Regions from separate parts of the Bradyrhizobium sp. PUT101 genome, predicted to be linked through region 3. Evidence: predicted binding sites of a transcription regulator. Region 3 holds the regulator's gene; each other region holds the start of a gene.
What was found. The regulator LexA, encoded in region 3, represses DNA repair genes until DNA is damaged. The targets are predictions, from matches to a motif close to TGTTCNNNNTGTGTTCNG.
Positions count from the first base shown of each region.

Region 1 (6,723 bases), 940 kb from region 3:
AAGGCAACAGTGGTGATTTTAAAAACGAGGACCGCGGTCAAGCTGCACCCTCCTATGATTCAAATCACCTGCATCCTACGCCTAAAGCACGATCGGGAAAAGTGCGCAGCAATTGTCCGGAAAGAATCATGCTCAAACAATAACCGAAAGGCGCGATGACGATTCATCCTCATCCCATCGCGCTTTGGCGATCCGGTGTGCCAGCAACTGCAGATTGCCGGGACCTATGGAAGCTGCCGCCGGCCGATACGGCCTTCGTGCTTGTAGAGGAGCACCCCGGATTGCCGGGCTTGGCGACGCACCGAACTGACCCGCCGTCCCAGGACCCTCGCTGCGTCCGCCGCGCTGATCCGATCCCGGGCCAAACGGGACAGGAGCGCCAGCTCCTCGGCGGTCCATTCAGACGCTACTTGTGGTTCTTTCCGGCCATCCATGCAGCGTGAAGGGTACATGACAAATGCTAATTCAATCGTTAACGGGCGCTAACCATGTTGTTCCAGGGTCGGAAGAAGCGGGTCCGCCTGCCGAATTTGGATGTGGCTGAACAGGACCAGGTGCCCGGGGCAAATCCGGATATATACCCTCTGGACATGTAGAACATTCCCGGTTACAGTACATATATACTGCGGGGAGGCGTTCCACATGGCCCAGAAGCCGAGCAAAATTCGCGAGTTTCAGAAGCGTTTCCCCGACGAAGATAGCTGCCTTACGCACCTGATGCGGACCCGGTTCGGGGAGCGCTTTACCTGCTTCAAGTGCCAGAAAGAGGCGACCTATTACCGGGTCAAGGCTCGCCGCTCGTTCGAGTGCGAGCACTGCGGCTATCAGGTCTATCCGACCGCTGGCACGCCGTTCGAAAAGACCCGCACCAGCCTCCGCGATTGGTTCTACGTCATGTTCCTGTTCTGCGAGACGCGGAACGGCGTCGCAGCAAAGGAAGTCGAGCGCCAGCTAGGCGTCACCTACAAGACGGCGTGGCGCATGTGCCATCTGATCCGCCTGTATATGGGCTACGTCGATGGCGACGCCCCAATGGGCGGCCCCGGCAAGACCATAGAGGTGGACGAGACGTTTATTGGCGGCAAGGACAAGCAGGGCAAAGACGATAAGGCGATTGTGATGGGCATCGTTGAGCGCGGCGGCGACGTTGTTACGCGCGTCGTGCAGGCTCGCTCCAAGGCCCATATCCTCCCGCACGTCGTGCGCTTCGTGAAAGAAGGCTCTCGCGTCCACACGGACGAGGCGTCGAACTTCAAGCTGTTGAGAGAGAAGTACGGTTACGATCACGAAGCCGTGGATCATTCGGCCAAGGAGTACGTGCGCGGCGACGTTCACACCAACTCAATCGAATCGTTCTGGTCTCAGGTAAAGCGCGGTATCAACGGGACTTACGTTTGGGTTTCGAAGAAGCACTTGCAGCTTTACCTTCGCGAGTTCGAGTATCGCCATAACTTGCGGAAGCAGCCGATGCTGATGTTCGAGCTTTTGTTGCAGGCTTTTCCCCGGGTACGGGTTGAGTGACCATCGCCTGCAAGAGTTGATCGAAGCGTTGCGATTTGGCGGATTTTGGCTTCACTTCGTAACTCCTACGTCTGCCTGTTCGTATTCAGCCCACTTCTCACTCAGTTGCCTTGATCTTCCAGGTACCCAAAAGTGCATCATTCGTGTGAATTTCCGCAATTGCTCAACCGTCTTTGGGCTGAGACTCGCTTTGGGGTCTTGATGATCTCGCACAAAATTTGAGGCTTGGGTGTTCAGAACCTCGATCAAATCTAAGTATCCAAACATCATTAAACGTCGTTCGGGAAGCTGCCAATTTTGTTCGGTGATGCCGGTGGTTTCCGCATAATCCGGCCATTTCAAAGCAAGTCTTGAAAAACTTTTGTCAGCTATGTCCACCTTCTCTTTGAGAAGAGCCGCTTGAGTTTGAAATTTTCCAGCATCAGGGGAGATCGCTTCCAGCGTGTGTTTGGCTTGATCGCGAACGTCCAATGCAGGGCCAGTGATCCAATCCTTGAAATCATCAATAGCACGGCGACGCCGTGCTAACTCGGAAGCTGAGAAGTGTTTCCTCACTATTCGATTTGGATCTGATTCCGACGGAGTTTCAGCCTGCTTTGGTGCTTGCGCAGGCTTATCCCCCAAGGCGATCATGGAAAGCCCCACAACTCCTAGGGCTATCGCACAAGCCAGCACCAGAATTCCAAAGCCCTGACGTCCCATCATGCCCGTCGCTATTGAAAACCAACTTTGAGAATATCCGTACCAGATCAGGCAGGCGGCTGCGCCGGCGCTTGAAATCCAGAAAATTACGCCAGCCAGCCACTTGCACTCGGGCCACCTCATAGGTGCGACCCCGGCTGAAATCTGGACGAAGAAGAAAAACAGAAGGGAGAAAAGCGCGCCGTCCATACCTGCCTCTTCAGCCCTCTAGGGCTAGTTGTGGCAGGCGAATCTGTACCCGATTTAGAGTACATGTTCAAAGGGTATATATCTGGGCAAATCCGCAAAAGAACATATTGCGAACCTAGAACAAATAGGGTACATTGATTTTATCGCCGAGCTGCCTCGCCAATTGTTTGTCCCTCACGCGAATCCTCGCCATAAGGAGCACGACCCAATGTCCGCCACTGCGCTGCGTATCGTCGAAGGATCTTCCATGGACAAGAGTAAAGCTCTGGCCGCCGCGCTCTCCCAGATCGAGCGCCAGTTCGGCAAGGGCTCGGTGATGAAGCTCGGCAAGAACGACCGGTCCATGGACATCGAGGCGGTGTCCTCCGGCTCGCTCGGGCTCGATATCGCGCTCGGCATCGGCGGCCTGCCCAAGGGACGCATCGTCGAGATCTACGGGCCGGAATCCTCGGGCAAAACCACGCTGGCGCTGCATACGGTGGCGGAAGCGCAGAAGAAGGGCGGCATCTGCGCCTTCATCGACGCCGAGCATGCGCTCGACCCGGTCTATGCCCGCAAGCTCGGGGTCAACATCGACGAGCTCCTGATCTCGCAGCCCGACACCGGCGAGCAGGCGCTGGAGATCTGCGACACGCTGGTGCGCTCGGGCGCGGTCGATGTGCTGGTGATCGACTCGGTCGCGGCGCTGGTGCCGAAGGCCGAGCTCGAAGGCGAGATGGGCGATGCGCTGCCGGGCTTGCAGGCCCGTCTGATGAGCCAGGCGCTGCGCAAGCTCACGGCCTCCATCAACAAGTCCAACACCATGGTGATCTTCATCAACCAGATCCGCATGAAGATCGGTGTGATGTACGGCTCGCCCGAAACCACGACCGGCGGCAATGCGCTGAAATTCTACGCCTCCGTCCGCCTCGACATCCGCCGCATCGGCGCGATCAAGGAGCGCGACGAGGTGGTCGGCAATACCACGCGCGTCAAGGTGGTGAAGAACAAGCTGGCGCCGCCCTTCAAGCAGGTCGAGTTCGACATCATGTACGGCGAGGGCGTCTCCAAGATGGGCGAGATCCTCGATCTCGGCGTCAAGGCCGGCATCGTCGAAAAGTCCGGCGCCTGGTTCTCCTATGACAGCCAGCGCCTCGGCCAGGGCCGCGAGAACTCGAAGGCATTCCTGAAGGCCAACCCTGATATCACCGCCAAGATCGAGACCTCGATCCGCCAGAACTCCGGCCTGATCGCCGAGCAGATTCTCGCCGGCACCCCCGAGCGAGACGCCGACGGCGAGGAGCCGGCGGACGAGTAAGCCTTACCGCGAAGAGTTTTCGCGAGGAGCGGGCGCTGAGGACGTTGAGTTGCCGACGTCATCGGCGCCCGTTTCGTTTTGCGCGAGGGGGGGCGCGCCGCCGCGGTCATCGATTCAACCTAAAGCCATTCCGCCATAGGTCGAAACCGTAGAGCGGATTAGCCGTGCGATGCGCGAAGCCATTGCCCGGTGTCATCCACCACTGTTCGCCTCTGCGGAAGCTGAAGCGGTGGGTTGCGCCGGCGGACCGTGCTTCGCACAGCCGCCCGCTAACCCACCCCACAATTCCCTTACTCCGCCGCTTCCGCGTAGTCGCTCACCGGCGGGCACGAGCACACCAGGTTGCGGTCGCCATAGACGTTGTCGACACGGCCCACCGGGCTCCAGTACTTGTCGGTGCGCGAGCTGCCCGCGGGGAAGCAGCCTTCGCTGCGGCTGTAGGCGCGATTCCAATCGTCATCCGCGATGTCGTGCACGGTGTGCGGTGCGTGACGCAGCGGGGATGCCTCGATCTTGAAGCGGCCGGCCTCGACCTCGGCGATCTCCTTTCGGATCGCGATCATGGCGTCGCAGAAGCGGTCCAGCTCAGCCCTGGATTCCGACTCGGTCGGCTCGATCATCAGCGTGCCCGGCACCGGGAAGCTCATGGTCGGTGCGTGGAAGCCGTAGTCGATCAGCCGTTTTGCGATATCGTCCACGGTGACGCCGCTTGTCGTCTTCAACGGACGCGGGTCGATGATGCACTCATGCGCGACGCGTCCCCTGGCGTTCTTGTAGAGCACCGGGAAGTGCGGATCGAGACGCGCTGCGATGTAGTTGGCGTTGAGGATCGCGATCTCGGTGGCGCGCTTCAGACCTTCGCCGCCCATCATCAGAATATAGATGTAGGAGATGGTGAGGATCGAGGCCGAGCCGAACGGCGCCGCCGAAACCGGGCCGACCGGAGCGTCAGCTTGCGTGACCGGATGACCGGGCAGGAACGGCTTAAGATGCGCCTTGACGCCGATCGGGCCCATGCCGGGGCCGCCGCCGCCATGCGGGATGCAGAACGTCTTGTGCAGATTGAGATGGCTGACGTCGGCGCCGTAGTCGCCGGGCCTGCTCAGGCCGACCTGCGCATTGAGGTTGGCGCCGTCGAGATACACCTGGCCGCCATGGCCGTGCACGATGTCGCAGATCTCGCGGATATGCTCCTCGAACACGCCGTGGGTCGAGGGATAGGTGATCATGATCGCGGCGAGGTCGTTCGAATGCTTCTCGGCCTTGGCGCGGAGGTCGTTGACGTCGACGTCGCCGTTCTTCTCGCAGGCGACCACCACCACGTCCATGCCGGCCATCGCGGCCGAGGCCGGGTTGGTGCCGTGGGCGGAGGAGGGGATCAGGCAGATCTTGCGATGCGCTTCGCCGCGCGCGAGATGATAGCCGCGGATCGCGAGCAGCCCGGCATATTCGCCCTGCGCGCCTGAATTCGGCTGCAGCGAGATCGCGTCATAGCCGGTGATGTCGCACAGCCACTTCTCCAGTCGCGCGAACAGCGCGTGATAGCCGGCGGCCTGCTCGCGCGGCACAAACGGGTGCAGCGTCGCAAACTCCGGCCAGGTCAGCGGCATCATCTCCGTGGTCGCGTTCAGCTTCATGGTGCAGGAGCCGAGCGGGATCATGGCGCGGTCGAGCGCGAGGTCGCGATCGCTGAGCTTGCGCATGTAGCGCAGCATCTCGGTCTCCGAGCGATGCGCATGGAAGACCGGATGGGTGAGGAACGAGGTGGCGCGCTTCAGCGTCTCCGGCAGCGCCTCGCGCGTCCCGGCGTCGATCTCGGCATAGGCGAGCGTGCCGCCGAAGGCGCGCCAGACCGCTTCCACCGTCGCAGGCGTCGTGGTCTCGTCGAGCGCGATGCGCAGAGCTGCATCACCGATGCCGAGATTGATCTTTTCGGAGGCGGCGCGCGCGACGATCTCGGCGCGCCTGGCGCCGGCATCGACGCTGAGCGTGTCGAAGAAGCTGTCGGACTGCGGCGCAAAGCCGAGCTTGCGCAGGCCGCTCGCGAGCACGGCGGTGCGGCGATGGACGCTGCGCGCGATCTGGATGAGGCCCTCGGGGCCGTGATAGACCGCATACATCGCAGCGATCACGGCGAGCAGCACCTGCGCGGTGCAGATGTTGGAGGTCGCCTTCTCGCGGCGGATGTGCTGCTCGCGGGTCTGCAGCGCGAGGCGGTAGGCAGGCATCCCGCGGGAATCGATGGAGAGGCCGACGATGCGGCCGGGCAGCGAGCGCTTGAGCGCATCGCGCACCGCCATATAGGCCGCATGCGGTCCGCCATAGCCCATCGGCACGCCGAAGCGCTGCGCCGAGCCGATCGCGATGTCGGCGCCCAACTCGCCGGGCGAGGCCAGCAGCGTCAGCGCCAGCAGGTCGGCGGCAACGATCGCAAGCGCGCCCTTGGCCTTCAGCGCCGCGATCGCAGGCCTGAGGTCGCGCAATGCGCCCGATGAGCCCGGATATTGCAGCAGCGCGCCGATTACGTCGGCGGTGTCGAGATCGGCGAGGGGATCGCCGACGATCAGGGTCCAGCCCAGCGGCTCGGCGCGGGTCCGCATCACAGCCAACGTCTGCGGATGCACGTCCTTGTCGACGAAGAAGGCCTTCGCCTTCACCTGCGAGTGCCGCTCCGCGAGCGCCATGGCTTCGGCCGCCGCGGTGGCTTCGTCGAGCAGCGAGGCGTTGGCGACGTCGAGCCCGGTGAGGTCGCAGATCATGGTCTGGAAGTTGAACAGCGCCTCCAGCCGGCCCTGGCTGATCTCGGGCTGGTAGGGCGTATAGGCCGTATACCAGGCCGGATTCTCCAGAATGTTGCGCTGGATCACCGCGGGCAGGATCGTGCCGGAATAGCCTTGGCCGATCAGCGAGGTGAAGACCTGGTTCTGGGCTGCGAGCTCGCCCATATGCGCGATCGCCTCGGTCTCGCTCAAGGGCTTGCCGAGATCGAGCGGGACGGCCTGCCGGATCGAAGC
Region 1 covers NZ_CP197207.1:1,880,502-1,887,224, reverse strand. The annotation lists gene ACSHT2_RS09275 (IS1595 family transposase) at 643-1,521, shown strand; gene ACSHT2_RS09270 (hypothetical protein) at 1,573-2,412, opposite strand; gene recA (recombinase RecA) at 2,621-3,709, shown strand; gene gcvP (aminomethyl-transferring glycine dehydrogenase) at 4,000-6,723, opposite strand, start outside.
Region 1: recA (recombinase RecA) is a predicted target of LexA. The motif match lies at 2,529-2,546, and genes of this name have one in related genera.

Region 2 (6,723 bases), 120 kb from region 3:
CCTCCTGCCCGGCTTCGCCCCCACCGTCGAGGCCAGCGTGCCGCAGCCGCTGGCCAAGAGCGACCGGCTCGACATCCGGAACATCGGGAAGGACTGCTCGCAGCAGGCCTGGCCGAACTTCGAGGCATCGTGCCTGCGCCGCGCCGGCACCAAGGCGAATGTGCGTGAGGCGCGCCTCGTGACCGCCGACCGCACCCCGTAGCCGAGGTCCGGCGATGTCGTGCCGGCTAAGCGGTTCGTAGTGCAGCGCGATTCGGGCTAAGAGGCTGAACGTTACTCGCCGTTCGCGCCGTTGCTCTCCGCCTCTTCCGTGATGTGCTCCACCGAGACGACATGCTCGTCCTCGGCGGTGTCGAACACGATCACCCCTTGCGTCGAGCGGCCGGCGATGCGGATGCCTTCGACCGGGCAGCGGATGAGCTGGCCCTTGTCTGTGACCAGCATGATCTGGTCGGCGTCTTCCACCGGGAAGGAGGCAACGAGGTTGCCGTTGCGGTTGTTGACGCTCATGGCGACGATGCCTTTGCCGCCGCGGCCCGTGGTGCGGTACTCGTAGGACGAGGTCCGCTTGCCGTAGCCGTTGACGGAGACGGTCAGCACGACCTGCTCCTGCGCCGACATCTCGGCATAACGCTCCTGCGACAGCTGGAAGCTCCCGGAGGTCTCATCGGCCTCGGCATCGGCCGGAGCCTCTTCCGCCGCGGCTTCGCCGGCCACTGCTCGGCGCATCTTCAGGTACGCCGAGCGCTCGTCGGACGCGGTCTCGACATGGCGCAGGATCGCCAGCGAGATCACCTTGTCGCCCTCGGCAAGCGCGATGCCACGCACGCCCATCGAGGTGCGTCCGGTGAACACGCGCACGTCGGTGACGGGGAAGCGGATGCACTGGCCGCCGGCAGCCGTCAGCAGCACATCGTCGCGCTCGGTGCAGATTTGCACGTCGACGATTGCTTCGGTGTCATCGAGCTTCATCGCGATGATGCCGGAGCGGCGGACGTCGACGAAGTCGGACAGCTTGTTGCGCCGGACGTTGCCGCCCGTGGTGGCGAACATCACGTCGAGCTGCCCCCAGGTGGATTCGTCCTCCGGCAGCGGCATGATGGTGGTGATGCGCTCGCCCTGCTCGAGAGGGAGGATGTTGATCAGCGCCTTGCCGCGCGCGTTCGGCGCGGCCATCGGCAGACGCCAGACCTTTTCCTTGTAGACCTGACCGCGCGAGGAGAAGAACAGCACCGGCGTGTGCGTGGAGGCCACGAACAGGCGGGACACAAAATCCTCGTCGCGGGTCTGCATGCCGGAGCGGCCCTTGCCGCCGCGGCGCTGCGCCCGGTAGGCCGACAGCGGCACGCGCTTGACGTAGCCGGCGTGCGAAACGGTGACGACCATGTCCTCGCGCTGGATCAGGTCCTCGTCCTCGACCTCGCCCTCCTGCTCCATGATCACTGTGCGGCGCGGCGTGGCGAACTCCGCCTTCACCTCGGCAAGCTCGGTCTTGATGATGCCCAGCACGCGCTCGCGCGAGCGCAGGATGTCGAGATAATCGGCGATCTCGCCGGCGAGCTTGTCGAGCTCGTCGCGGATTTCGTCACGGCCGAGTGCGGTCAGGCGCTGAAGGCGCAGATCGAGAATAGCCCTCGCTTGTTCCATCGACAGCCGGATCGTGCCATCCTCGCTCATGCGGTGACGCGGATCGTCGATCAGCGTCAGCATGTCCTCGACGTCGCGGGCCGGCCAGTCGCGCGACATCAGAGTGTCGCGGGCGGTGGTCGGGTCGGGCGAGCTCCGGATGACGCGGATCATCTCGTCGATATTGGCGACCGCGATCGCGAGACCGACCAGGATATGCGCCCGATCGCGCGCCTTGGCGAGCAGGTACTTGGTGCGCCGCGTGACGACTCGCTCACGGAAGTCTACGAAGATCGTCAGCAGGTCCTTCAGATGCATGATCCGCGGACGGCCGCTGTCGAGCGCCACCATGTTGACGCCGAAGCTCGTCTGCAGCGGCGTGAATTTGTAGAGCTGGTTCAGCACCACATCCGGCACGGCGTCGCGCTTCAACTCGACGACGACGCGGTAGCCTTCGCGGTCGGATTCATCGCGCAGGTCGCCGATGCCCTCGATCTTCTTTTCCTTCACCAGCTCGGCGATGCGCTCGACCATCGTCGCCTTGTTCACCTGGTACGGAATTTCGGTGATGATGAGCGCCTCGCGCTCCTTGCGGATGGTCTCGATCGCGACCTTGCCGCGCATGACGACCGAGCCGCGACCGAGGTGATAGGCGGCGCGGATGCCCGCGCGGCCGAGAATGACGCCGCCGGTCGGGAAGTCAGGTCCCGGCACGATGTTGATGAGTTCGTCGATGGTGAGCGCAGGGTTGTCGATCAGAGCGACGCAGGCGTCGATGACCTCGCCGAGGTTGTGCGGCGGGATGTTGGTCGCCATGCCGACCGCGATGCCGCCCGCGCCGTTGACGAGAAGGTTCGGGAACTTGGCCGGCAAGACCGACGGCTCGGTCTCGTTGTTGTCGTAGTTCGGCTGGAAGTCGACGGTGTCCTTGTCGATGTCGGCCAGCAGCGCCAGCGCCGCCTTCGTCAGGCGCGCTTCGGTGTAACGATAGGCGGCCGCCGGATCGCCGTCGACCGAGCCGAAATTGCCCTGGCCGTCGATCAGCGGCACGCGCATCGAGAAGTCCTGCGCCATGCGAACCATGGCGTCGTAGATCGATTGGTCGCCGTGCGGGTGATATTTACCGATGACGTCGCCGACCACGCGAGCGGACTTGACGTACTTCTTGTCGGGTGTGTGCCCCTGCTCGTTCATCGAGTACAGGATGCGGCGGTGCACCGGCTTCAGACCGTCGCGCGCATCGGGCAGCGCCCGCGCCACGATCACGCTCATGGCATAGTCGAGATAGGACTTCTTCATCTCCTCGAAGATGGAGACGGGGCGAATGTCCGTGGGATGCGCCGGCTGGTCGCCGGGCTTGTTGTCGTCGTCAGCCAAGGGGAAATCCGGTGAGGTTTATCTGGGAATCATATAGCGTATCGAGGGTCGGATAACTACCCTCGCGGGCGACCGAGAAGCGCTTTTTCCGCTTATTCTTCCAGATACTTACGGCTCTGGGCAAGGCATCTCCGACACCCCTGGAAATAGCTTCGCGGAACCGCGTCCAGCACCTCGGAAAACCGCGCCGCCCGACGCGCCCACCAGCCCGTTCGCAGCGGTCAAGAGCCGCGGTGCGCCATGGTCTCAATGCCGGATGAGTTTGAATTCAAGCCGAACATGAAGCGGGCCCGGAAAACCCGAGCCCGGCCCGTCGACTAGGCAGAATTGCTGACATGACACGCCAAGCTCCGTCCGCTCGGCGCGTCTCGATAGCGCGATCCGCGTCCTCAGAACGGGATATCGTCGTCCATGTCGCTGTTGCGGCCGCCGCCGGCGGCAACGGGACGGCGCGGCGCGCTGCTGACGGGACCGGAGGAGCCGAAATCGCCGCCCGGTTCGTCGCCGAAGCTGCCGCCTCCACCGCCGCCACCGCGACCGTCGAGCATTGTCAGCGTCGAGTTGAAGCCCTGGAGCACGACCTCGGTCGAGTACTTCTCGACGCCGCTCTGGTCGGTCCATTTGCGGGTCTGCAGCGCGCCCTCGATGTAAACCTTCGCGCCCTTCTTCAGATACTGTTCGGCAACCTTGCAGAGCCCTTCATTGAAGATCACGACGCGGTGCCACTCGGTCTTTTCCTTGCGCTCGCCGGTCGCCTTGTCACGCCATGTCTCCGAGGTGGCGATGCTCAAATTCGCGATCGGCCGCCCGTCCTGGGTACGGCGGATTTCAGGATCCTTGCCGAGATTTCCAACCAGAATGACCTTGTTGACGCTTCCCGCCATCGCCGCTCTCCACTCCGAATGCCACTGAATTTCAAAAGGGCGAATCCCGCTGCCCGCGTTCCTCTGCGCCCTGTTGAGGCGACCCTATACGCTTGCAGGCACCGATCAGCCCGCCACCCAAAAGGTTATCCCCACATATAGCATCCCGCTCGGCGCTGTTCCAGATTTGTTCTTCGCGCCGAAAGCACGGAGCAGATGCTGGCCGCTCGCGCGGCTGACAATGGAACCCGAATGGAACTTTTCCGGGTTCCCGAGCAGGACGAAAACCGCTTAACATTCATCAAGTTGCAGCCACTTCAATCAGTGGGCGACTGTGGCATTTCGGAGACGGATTTTGTCCGTTCCTTTGGCTATGATCGCCTTGGAATTAGTTCATATGGGCGTCGCGCCTGATCAGCCGCTTCGGGCACTTCGAGAAGCGGGCGAAACTGGGGAGACTGCAATGAATAAGATTCTTTTTGGTACAATCAGTGCAATAGCGTTGGGGCTGGCGGCTCCAGCAAACGCGGCGGATCTTGCCGCCCGTCCCTACACCAAGGCTCCACCGCCGATTGCCGCCATCTACGACTGGAGCGGCTTCTACATCGGCATCAACGGCGGCTACGGCACAAGCCGCAAGTGCTGGGATCTCGTGACCGCGGGGACCGGCGTACTGACTGGCGAGGGCTGCCACAATGCGACCGGCGGCACCGTCGGCGGCCAGGTCGGCTACCGCTGGCAGTCGACGAACTGGGTGTTCGGCTTCGAGGGCCAGGGCAACTGGGCCGACTTTACCGGCGACAACATCAGCGCGGTGTCTGGCCTTCGCAACCAGTCCAAGATCGACTCTTTCGGTTTGATCACCGGGCAGGTCGGTTACGCCTGGAACAACGTGTTGCTCTACGTGAAGGGCGGCGCCGCCGTCGTCGGCGATCGCTATCGGACCTACGATGTGGCGACCGGCCTCGAGTTCGACCGGGCCAACGAGACGCGTTGGGGCGGCACGGTGGGCGTGGGCGTCGAGTTCGGATTCGCGCCAAACTGGTCGGTCGGCTTCGAGTACGATCACATCTTCCTCGGTCACCGCACGATCGACTTCACCGGATCCGGCAATTTTGCCACGGCTCCGCTCGGTGCTTTCACGGCCTCCGATCGCATCGGCCAGGACGTCGATCTCGCCCTCATCCGGGTGAATTATCGTTGGGGCGGTCCGTTGATCGCGAGGTACTGATATCCCGCTGATATTGTTGGAGATCAAAAGGCCGGCCTCGCGCCGGCCTTTCTGTTTTGGGCGCAAATGTCGAAGGGGTAATGAGTCAATAACCATTACCTTTTGTGGCATTGTGTCTTTTCGGAGACACAACTTGCGGCTTTGTTGATGTAAGCACAACCCCAGTTGGACGTTTGAGTCCGCTGCCCTTCCGGTCACGGAAGGCAACAACAGAAACTGGGACTGGGATTTAGTTAAAGATGAAGAAGGTTTTGTTGGCTTCGGCCTGTTTGTTCGCTCTTGCGGCTCCCGCTTCGGCTGCTGATCTCGCAGCCCGCCCCTACACCAAGGCTCCTGTGGCTGTTGCCTCGGTCTACAACTGGACCGGCTTCTACATCGGTATCGTCGGCGGTGGCGCTTGGGAAGCCAGTTCGGGCGACCCAAAGATGCAGGGTGGCTTCGTCGGCGGCACCGCCGGTTACAACTGGCAGACCGGCAACGTCGTGTTCGGCATCGAGGCTGATGGTGCCTGGGCCGATGTCAGCGCCTCGGCGGCTGGTACGGTTGTCGTCCCCGGCCTCGGTGTCATCCCGGTTTCGGTGACCTCGAAGACGGATGCGATGGGCACCGTGCGCGGCCGTATCGGCTGGGCCGTCAACAACGTCCTGCTCTACGGCACCGGCGGCTACGCCTGGATCGACAACAAGATCACTGCCACCGCGGGCGCCGCCTCGGTCTCCGACAGCAAGTTCCACTCCGGCTGGACCGTCGGTGCCGGCGTCGAAGCGTTCTTCGCTCCGCAGTGGTCGGTCAAGGGCGAGTACCTCTATCGCAGCCTCGGCGGCGAGACCTATTTCTCGGGCGCCGTTCCCACCGGCACGCTCAACTTCCACACCGTGCAGGTCGGCGTAAACTATCACTTCGGCGCCCCGGTTGTTGCCAAGTACTGATCTGAAGTACTGATCGCGACCGACGTCACCTCGTCACGAAAGGCCGGCTTCGCGCCGGCCTTTTTTGTTTTGGCGGGCACGTCCCGTACAGTTCCACCGCTTCTGCTGCCAGGTGCCGCCAGCGCGCCAACAATCCGTTGACGATTCGCAAGTCGCACTGGAAATCCGCCGCCGTTCTTCCTACGTTCGCTGCCATACCCATCGGCGCCGTTCCCGGTTCCGGGCGAAGCGCGCCTTCAACATTGGCGCGATCGCGCGTCTTTGGATTCCTTAAGGACCAGCGGGATGGACGAAGTGATCAAGGCGAAGCGCCAACAACAGAACGCGGGCTCCAGCCTGCGCGCAATTACGATCCGTGGCGCGCGCGAGCACAACCTCAAGAATATCGACGTCGAGATTCCCCGCGACAAGCTGGTGGTGTTCACCGGCCTCTCCGGTTCCGGCAAATCCTCGCTCGCCTTCGACACCATCTACGCCGAGGGCCAGCGCCGCTACGTCGAATCGCTGTCGGCCTATGCCCGCCAATTCCTTGAGATGATGCAAAAGCCCGACGTCGACCAGATCGACGGCCTGTCGCCGGCGATCTCGATCGAGCAGAAGACGACGTCGAAGAACCCGCGCTCCACCGTCGGCACCGTCACCGAGATCTACGACTATATGCGCCTGCTCTGGGCCCGCGTCGGCGTACCCTATTCGC
Region 2 covers NZ_CP197207.1:817,097-823,819, forward strand. The annotation lists gene ACSHT2_RS03990 (hypothetical protein) at 1-202, shown strand, start outside; gene gyrA (DNA gyrase subunit A) at 274-3,003, opposite strand; gene ACSHT2_RS04000 (single-stranded DNA-binding protein) at 3,393-3,887, opposite strand; gene ACSHT2_RS04005 (outer membrane protein) at 4,330-5,097, shown strand; gene ACSHT2_RS04010 (outer membrane protein) at 5,337-6,026, shown strand; gene uvrA (excinuclease ABC subunit UvrA) at 6,312-6,723, shown strand, end outside.
Region 2: ACSHT2_RS04000 (single-stranded DNA-binding protein) is a predicted target of LexA. The motif match lies at 4,044-4,061, and genes of this name have one in related genera.

Region 3 (6,723 bases):
CACGCCTCGTCGCAGGCGCCGCTGATTTAGCGATCGCGCTTAACCAACTGGTTTCGTCATTCCGGGGCGCGACAAAGTCGCGAGCCCGGAATCCATAACCACCAGCGTGAGTATGGATTCCGGGCTCGCGCCAGGTGGCGCGCCCCGGAATGACAGAAGAATACGAACCGAAGCTCTCTCCGCGCGTTGAGGTGGCTCCAACCAAGGATCCCGCCATGCAGAACATCACAGAGCATATGGAAGTCATCGGCGCCGACGGCGTCCATGTCGGCACCGTCGATCGTGTCGAGGGCAACCGCATCAAGCTGACCAGGAAGGACAGCGGCGAGGGCAGCCACAAGGGTCACCATCATTTCATCGACAAGGGCCTCGTTGCCGACGTCGAAGGCAACAAGGTCCGGCTGTCGGCCAAGGCCTCGGTCGCGGTGACGATGGAAGAGGAAAAGTAGGGCGCTCCGCCGCCTGTTCCTGATCTGTACCGCTATTCGCACAGTCGCACGTTCCGGTAGCCTCCGCACCCGTCGCGTATCGTAAGGTGCAGGGGAATGGCGGAGCCGGGCCGGCCAGTGCGCTCCCAGGGAGTTGCGGGGACGTGGCCGGTCGGCCGCGCCGCACCGGCGGGCGGCTTTGCGCCGGCGGGCTTTGGCGTCTGGCCGGCAATCGTCGAAACGCTGCGCGAATGGGCTCGCGCCGAGGCCGGCGCCGGGCGGTTGCTGCCTTGGGTACCCGTCGCTTTCGGCACGGGCATCGCGCTGTATTTCGCCGCCGATCATGAGCCGGTGCTGTGGGTCGTTGTCGCAACGGCTGTCGCGCTCATGCTGGGTGCGGTCCTGCTGCGACGGCGCCGGCTGTTTGCTCCCGTGATCATGATCGCGGCGGTCGCGGCCGGTTTTGCCGTCGCGACCTGGAAGACGGCGCGCATCGCCCATACCGTGCTGGCCAAGCCGCTCTATTCGGTGTCGCTGTCCGGTTTCGTGGAGGCGCGCGACATCCGCGAGCGCACCGATCGTTTCGTGCTGCGCGTCAGCGCGATGGAGGCGCAGCGCAGCGACGTCAAGCTCGAGCGCGTGCGTCTTTCGGTGCGCAAGGGGACGGCACCGGAGGTCGGCAGCTTCGTGCAATTGAAGGCGCGGCTGCTGCCGCCGATCTCGCCTGTGCGCCCCGGCAGCTACGATTTCTCGCGCGACATGTTCTTCCAGGGCATCGGCGCCTCCGGCTTCGTGATGGGCGCGATCACGGCCGCACCGCCGCCGGATGCCGTCGGCTTGCGGCTGGGCTATGCGGCTTTCATGCAGGGCCTGCGCGATGCGATCGATGCCCGCATCCGTGCGACGCTCGAAGGCGACAATCGCGCGATCGCGACCGCGCTGCTGACGGGGCGGCGCGACGCGATCACCGCGCCCGTCAACGATGCGATGTTCGTCTCAGGGCTCGGCCATGTGCTGTCGATCTCCGGCTATCACATGGCGGTCGTCGCCGGTGTCGTGTTCTTCGCGGTTCGCGCGCTCCTCGCTCTGGTCCCGGGGCTGGCGGCCGGCTTTGCCATCAAGAAATGGTCGGCAGCCGCGGCGCTGGTTGCGGCTGCGTTCTATCTGCTGCTGTCCGGCGCGGAGGTCGCGACACAGAGATCGTTCCTCATGACGGCGGTGGTATTGATCGCCGTGATGGTGGACCGCCGCGCCATCACGTTCCGGACGCTGGCGGTGGCCGCGCTGATCGTGCTCGCCGTCGCGCCCGAGGCGCTGGTGCATCCGAGTTTCCAGATGTCCTTTGCGGCAACGCTCGGGCTGGTGGCGCTGGTGCAGATCGGCATGCCGAACCTGCTCGCATCGCCCGATCATTCCGCAACGGCGCGCATCGCGCTGTGGGGCGGCCGCGAGATCGCGATGCTGTTCCTGGCCTCGCTGATCGCGGGGCTTGCGACCACGCCCTATGCCGCCTTCCACTTTCACCGCGTGACGCCGTACGGCGTGCTGGCCAATCTCGGCGCGATGCCGGTGGTCTCGGCGCTGGTGATGCCGGCGGGGCTGTTGGGGTTGCTCGCAGCCCCATTCGGACTCGACGGCGCGTTCTGGTGGCTGATGGGGATCGGCATTGACTGGATGGTCGCGGTCTCGCGCTGGGTGGCGGCACTGCCGGGCGCAGTCGGCCGCATTCCCGCGTTCGGGATCGCGCCGCTGATCGCGGCGAGCCTCGGGATCATCGTGATGGGGCTGTTGCGCACACCCCTGCGCTGGTCCGGTGCCCTGGTGCTGCTTGCGGCCATCCTCTCGGGGCTGTCAGTGCGGCAGCCCGATATCCTGATTGCCGGGGACGGCGCGAGCGTCGCCGTGCGGGGCAGGGACGGGCAGCTGCATGTGATCCGCGCGAGCAAGGATGGCTTCCTGCTGAGGGAATGGTTGGCTGCCGATGCCGATCCGCGCGACGCCGGCAACGCCTCGTTGGCCAACGGGGTGTCGTGTGACGAGGCCGGCTGCGTGACGCCGCTCGCGGACGGACGGTTGGTCGCGTTGGCTTTGCGCATCGACGCGCTGGCTGACGATTGCACCCGCGCCGCGCTGGTGGTGACGGCACGGCCCGCGCCGCCTGATTGTGCGGCGATGATTGTCGATCGGCCGCGGCTCGCCAGTCAGGGCGCGCTGGCTCTGACGCAGAGCGGTGACGGCTTCTCGGTTCAGGCGGTGAGGGCGAGAGGCACAAGCCGCCCCTGGCTGCCGGCCGGCGCCGGCGAGGGGAATTTCGACGGCAGCCTTGCGCCGAAGACGGCCGTGCCCCGCAACCGGGACGCAACGCCATCGGAGACGGACTTGCAGGCGGACGATTGAGGAGCGATGCGGGGGAGGTCGATCGGGCGGGATTTCGCAGGACGCAAACCATACCATCTCGCCGGCCTCGGCCGGCGATGGCATTTCATTCCTGGCCCACGACCATCGGCCGGGGGCGACGACGACGTCAGCCGATCGGCAGGCGCGTGATCGTGGACCGCGTGTCGGCGACGATCTGCGGCTTGTGCTCGCGTTCGCCAACCGGTTGGGTCACCGGCAGTTGCAGCACGGTCGCGCGCTGGCCTTCGACGAGCTGTGTCACCAGCACGTATTTGCCGTCGGGAAATTCGATCGCGTCATGATGGCGATCGGGAATGTGCGGGTCGATCTTGCCGAACTTGCCGACGCGGGAGTTCACGGTGCGCGTCCAGATCCAGCGATTGTCGTAACGGACGTTGTCGGCGAAAGCGAGCTCCGTTCCCGGCAGCAAGCAGACCGCGACGGAGAGATCGGCTTCGGAGGCGAAGCCACGCGTCGAGGTGCCGCGGAAGGTTGTCGTGACGATCGTCTCGCCGACTTCGGCGGGGCGTGTCGCGACGGCATGCAGGCTGTAGTCACACATCGGGTGCTCCTCATGCGAAGATAGCGACCCGCACCTCCTTTGGAGGCGCTGGCCTCTATCAGGGTGGAAGCACGCAACGCTCTGCTTGGTTGTAGGCAAATCTGCGGCTGCGTCCGCAAGCCGCGATCACATTATCTTTCCCTGACTCGATAGGAACAAAGCCGATGCATGCGTATTCGGAAGGCGCGTGCGTCAGCGCCCCGCGGCTGCCGACCGACGCGAATATTGCCAGCCCGATTGCAGAGGCTGTGCAATTGCATTTCGCACGTTGCGGGTATGCTCGCTGGCCGCCCATTCCGTTCGCATCTGGCGGTGCGATTGTGTGGCAACGGCCTGCGGCGCTGATGCTGCGATCAGCGCCGTGACGATCGTCCATGAAACGATCTGGCGCATGACGTCTCCTCGAACTCTCAGGCCGCGAGGCGATTCTGCTGCGCGGCGTGTCGAGGATGTCGCGCCGGAGGAGGGGCCGGATAGTCTGAGCAGAACCGGAAAGACGATCCAGCCGGAGCGGAGAATGATCCGCTCCAATAGGTGTCGAACGACCGCAGGACCGCTCAGTACTTCCGGTACAGCCCGATCAGCTTGCCCTGAATCTTCACGCGGTTCGGCGGAAGAATGCGGACTTCGTAGGCGGCATTGGCGGGCTCGAGCGCGATCGAGGCGCCACGGCGGCGGAAGCGCTTGAGCGTGGCCTCCTCGTCGTCGATCAGCGCCACCACGATGTCGCCGGTATCGGCGCTCTCGTTGCGCTGGATCAGCGCCATGTCGCCGTCGAGGATGCCGGCCTCGACCATGGAGTCGCCGCGCACTTCGAGTGCGTAGTGCTCGCCCGAGCCGAGCATGTCAGGCGGCACGCTGATGGTGTGGCTGCGCGTCTGCAACGCCTCGATCGGCGTGCCGGCCGCGATGCGGCCCATTACGGGCACTGCGACGGGACGCTCGCCCTCGTCCACAGGCGGGCTGGAGGTCGTGCGCACCTTGCCGAGATTGCCTTCGATGACGCTCGGGGTGAAGCCGCGGCGGCTGCCGGCGGCGGCCTGGAGCTCGGGCAGCTTGATCACCTCGATGGCGCGGGCGCGGTTGGGCAGGCGGCGGATGAAGCCGCGCTCCTCGAGCGCGGTAATCAGGCGATGGATGCCTGACTTCGAGCGCAGGTCGAGCGCATCCTTCATCTCGTCGAAGGAGGGCGGCACGCCGCTTTCCTTCAGACGTTCGCTGATGAACCGTAGAAGCTCGTACTGTTTGCGCGTCAACATCTCGACCAAAGTCCCCCGGTTGATGTCGTTTGATTCCGAGATGATGATGTCAGCGATAAGCCGCTACATCCTCGAAACAAATCATGAACGGACACTATATGTTCGATATGTGTTCCGCAACTGCTTAATTTATGGTGAACAGGACGAGGCTCGCGGAATGCGTGTGGCCGCGCAGCTCAGGCGGGGAGCCGCAGCACCTCGCAAGGCGTGCCGGCCTCGGCCCTCGGCGCGAACGGTGCGCGCACGAGAAGTACCTGTGCTGCAGCGAGATTCGCAAGCAGAGAGGAGTCCTGATGGCTGACGGGAAGGGCGACGAGCGTGCCGTCGTCACGCTGTTCCAGGCGCGCACGCAGATAATCCTCGCGCTGGTCGTTGGCACCGAGATCGCGGCCCAGCACGGCGCGCTCGCGGTGATGATGGATCACTGAGCGGCCCGACATGGCGCGAATCAGCGGCACCATGAACAGGAAGGCGCACACGTAAGACGACACGGGATTGCCGGGCAGGCCGATCACGCGCATTGCGCCGAGCCGTCCGTGCATCATCGGCTTGCCGGGCCGAATCGCGATCTTCCAGAACGCCATCGAGATGCCTTCGTCCTTGAGCGCCTGCTGGACCAGATCGTGGTCGCCGACCGACGCACCACCGGTCGTGATCAGGATGTCGGCGCCGCTCTCCCGGGCGCGACGGATGCCGGCGGAGGTGGCCTCCAGCGTATCGGCGGCAACGCCGAGGTCGATGGTCTCGGCGCCCTCGCTGCGGGCGAGCGCGTGCAGGGCATAGCCGTTGGAATAGACGATCTGGCCGTGACCTGGCGTGGTGCCCGGCATCACCAATTCGTCGCCGGTGGCGAGGATCGCGACCCTCGGACGGCGGAAGACGGCGAGATGCGGGTGGTTCATCCCGGCGGCCAGCGCGAGATCGCGCTCCGTGAGACGGCTTCCCTTGCGGAGCAGCACGTCTCCCTCGCGGAAGTCGATGCCGGCGGGGCGGATGTGCCGCCCGGGAATCGCCGCTTCCTTGATCGTGATGAGCTTGCCTTCCGCGACGGTGTCCTCCTGGATCACCACCGCATCGGCGCCGTCGGGAACGACGCCGCCGGTGAAGATCCGCACGGCTTCGCCGGGCCCAACCCTTCCCGCGAACGGTCGACCCGCCGCGACCTCGCCGGTGACCGCGAGCCTGGAATCGACCGTTGCCGCATCGGCGGCGCGCACCGCATAGCCGTCCATCGCCGACATGGCCTCCGGTGGCTGCGTGCGCCGCGCCGCGACGTCGCGGGCGAGCACGCGATGGTAGGCCTCATCGAGGGAAACCATCTCTTCAGGCAGCGGCTCTGCACCCGCCAGCACCGCGGCTAGCGCGTCAGAAACGGGCATGAGGGCCACGGGCGGAAACTCCTGCAAATGGGTGGCGAGAGTTCTAGCCGAGTGCAGGCGCGAGGCAAAGCAGCACGCAGGATGATTTATCCGGCGCGATTTCCGTCGTGGTGCAGGGAGCTCAAGTCCGCCGCGGCATGATCCGGAAGGCGAGACAGACCGGCACGAGGATAGCCATGGCGAGGACGAGAGTGACGAGCGCCACGGCCAACATCGGTCAACGTCCTGCCGGATCGCTCGGACCGACGTCCGGTGCGACGTCGGGAGCTCTGGGATCCGGATCCTTGTCGGGCAGCGGATCGGCCAGGGACTTCAGGTCGGCCGCCTTGCTGATCAGCTTGGCGGAAAGGTCAGAATCCGAGGTGGTTCTGGCGAATTCAAGCAGGAGAGAGGCTTGCCTGGTGAGATAGCTTTTGCCCAGCACGTCGATCAGTCCGATGTAGAGGTCCCAACGGACTCATGAGTCCGAAAGGTGGTATTCCGTTCCCGGAACTTCGTACAAAAATGCACAGAGGTGTTGGGTTCCTCATCTTCTGCAAATTGAGTTCCGGGAACCGAGGGTGCTGCGGCCTCTCGCTGGAGCCCGTTGGCGTCAGATGCCAAGCGCCCTCAATGCGTTCCCGACGTCGCCGGGCGACATCACGTGCACGGCGTTCAAACCGACAGCCCGTTGGGGCTCCACAGCCAAGCTGGTGTAA
Region 3 covers NZ_CP197207.1:936,350-943,072, reverse strand. The annotation lists gene ACSHT2_RS04560 (YybH family protein) at 1-30, shown strand, start outside; gene ACSHT2_RS04555 (DUF2171 domain-containing protein) at 216-449, shown strand; gene ACSHT2_RS04550 (ComEC/Rec2 family competence protein) at 546-2,825, shown strand; gene ACSHT2_RS04545 (hypothetical protein) at 2,953-3,387, opposite strand; gene lexA (transcriptional repressor LexA) at 3,945-4,646, opposite strand; gene ACSHT2_RS04535 (molybdopterin molybdotransferase MoeA) at 4,823-6,034, opposite strand; gene ACSHT2_RS04530 (hypothetical protein) at 6,243-6,449, opposite strand.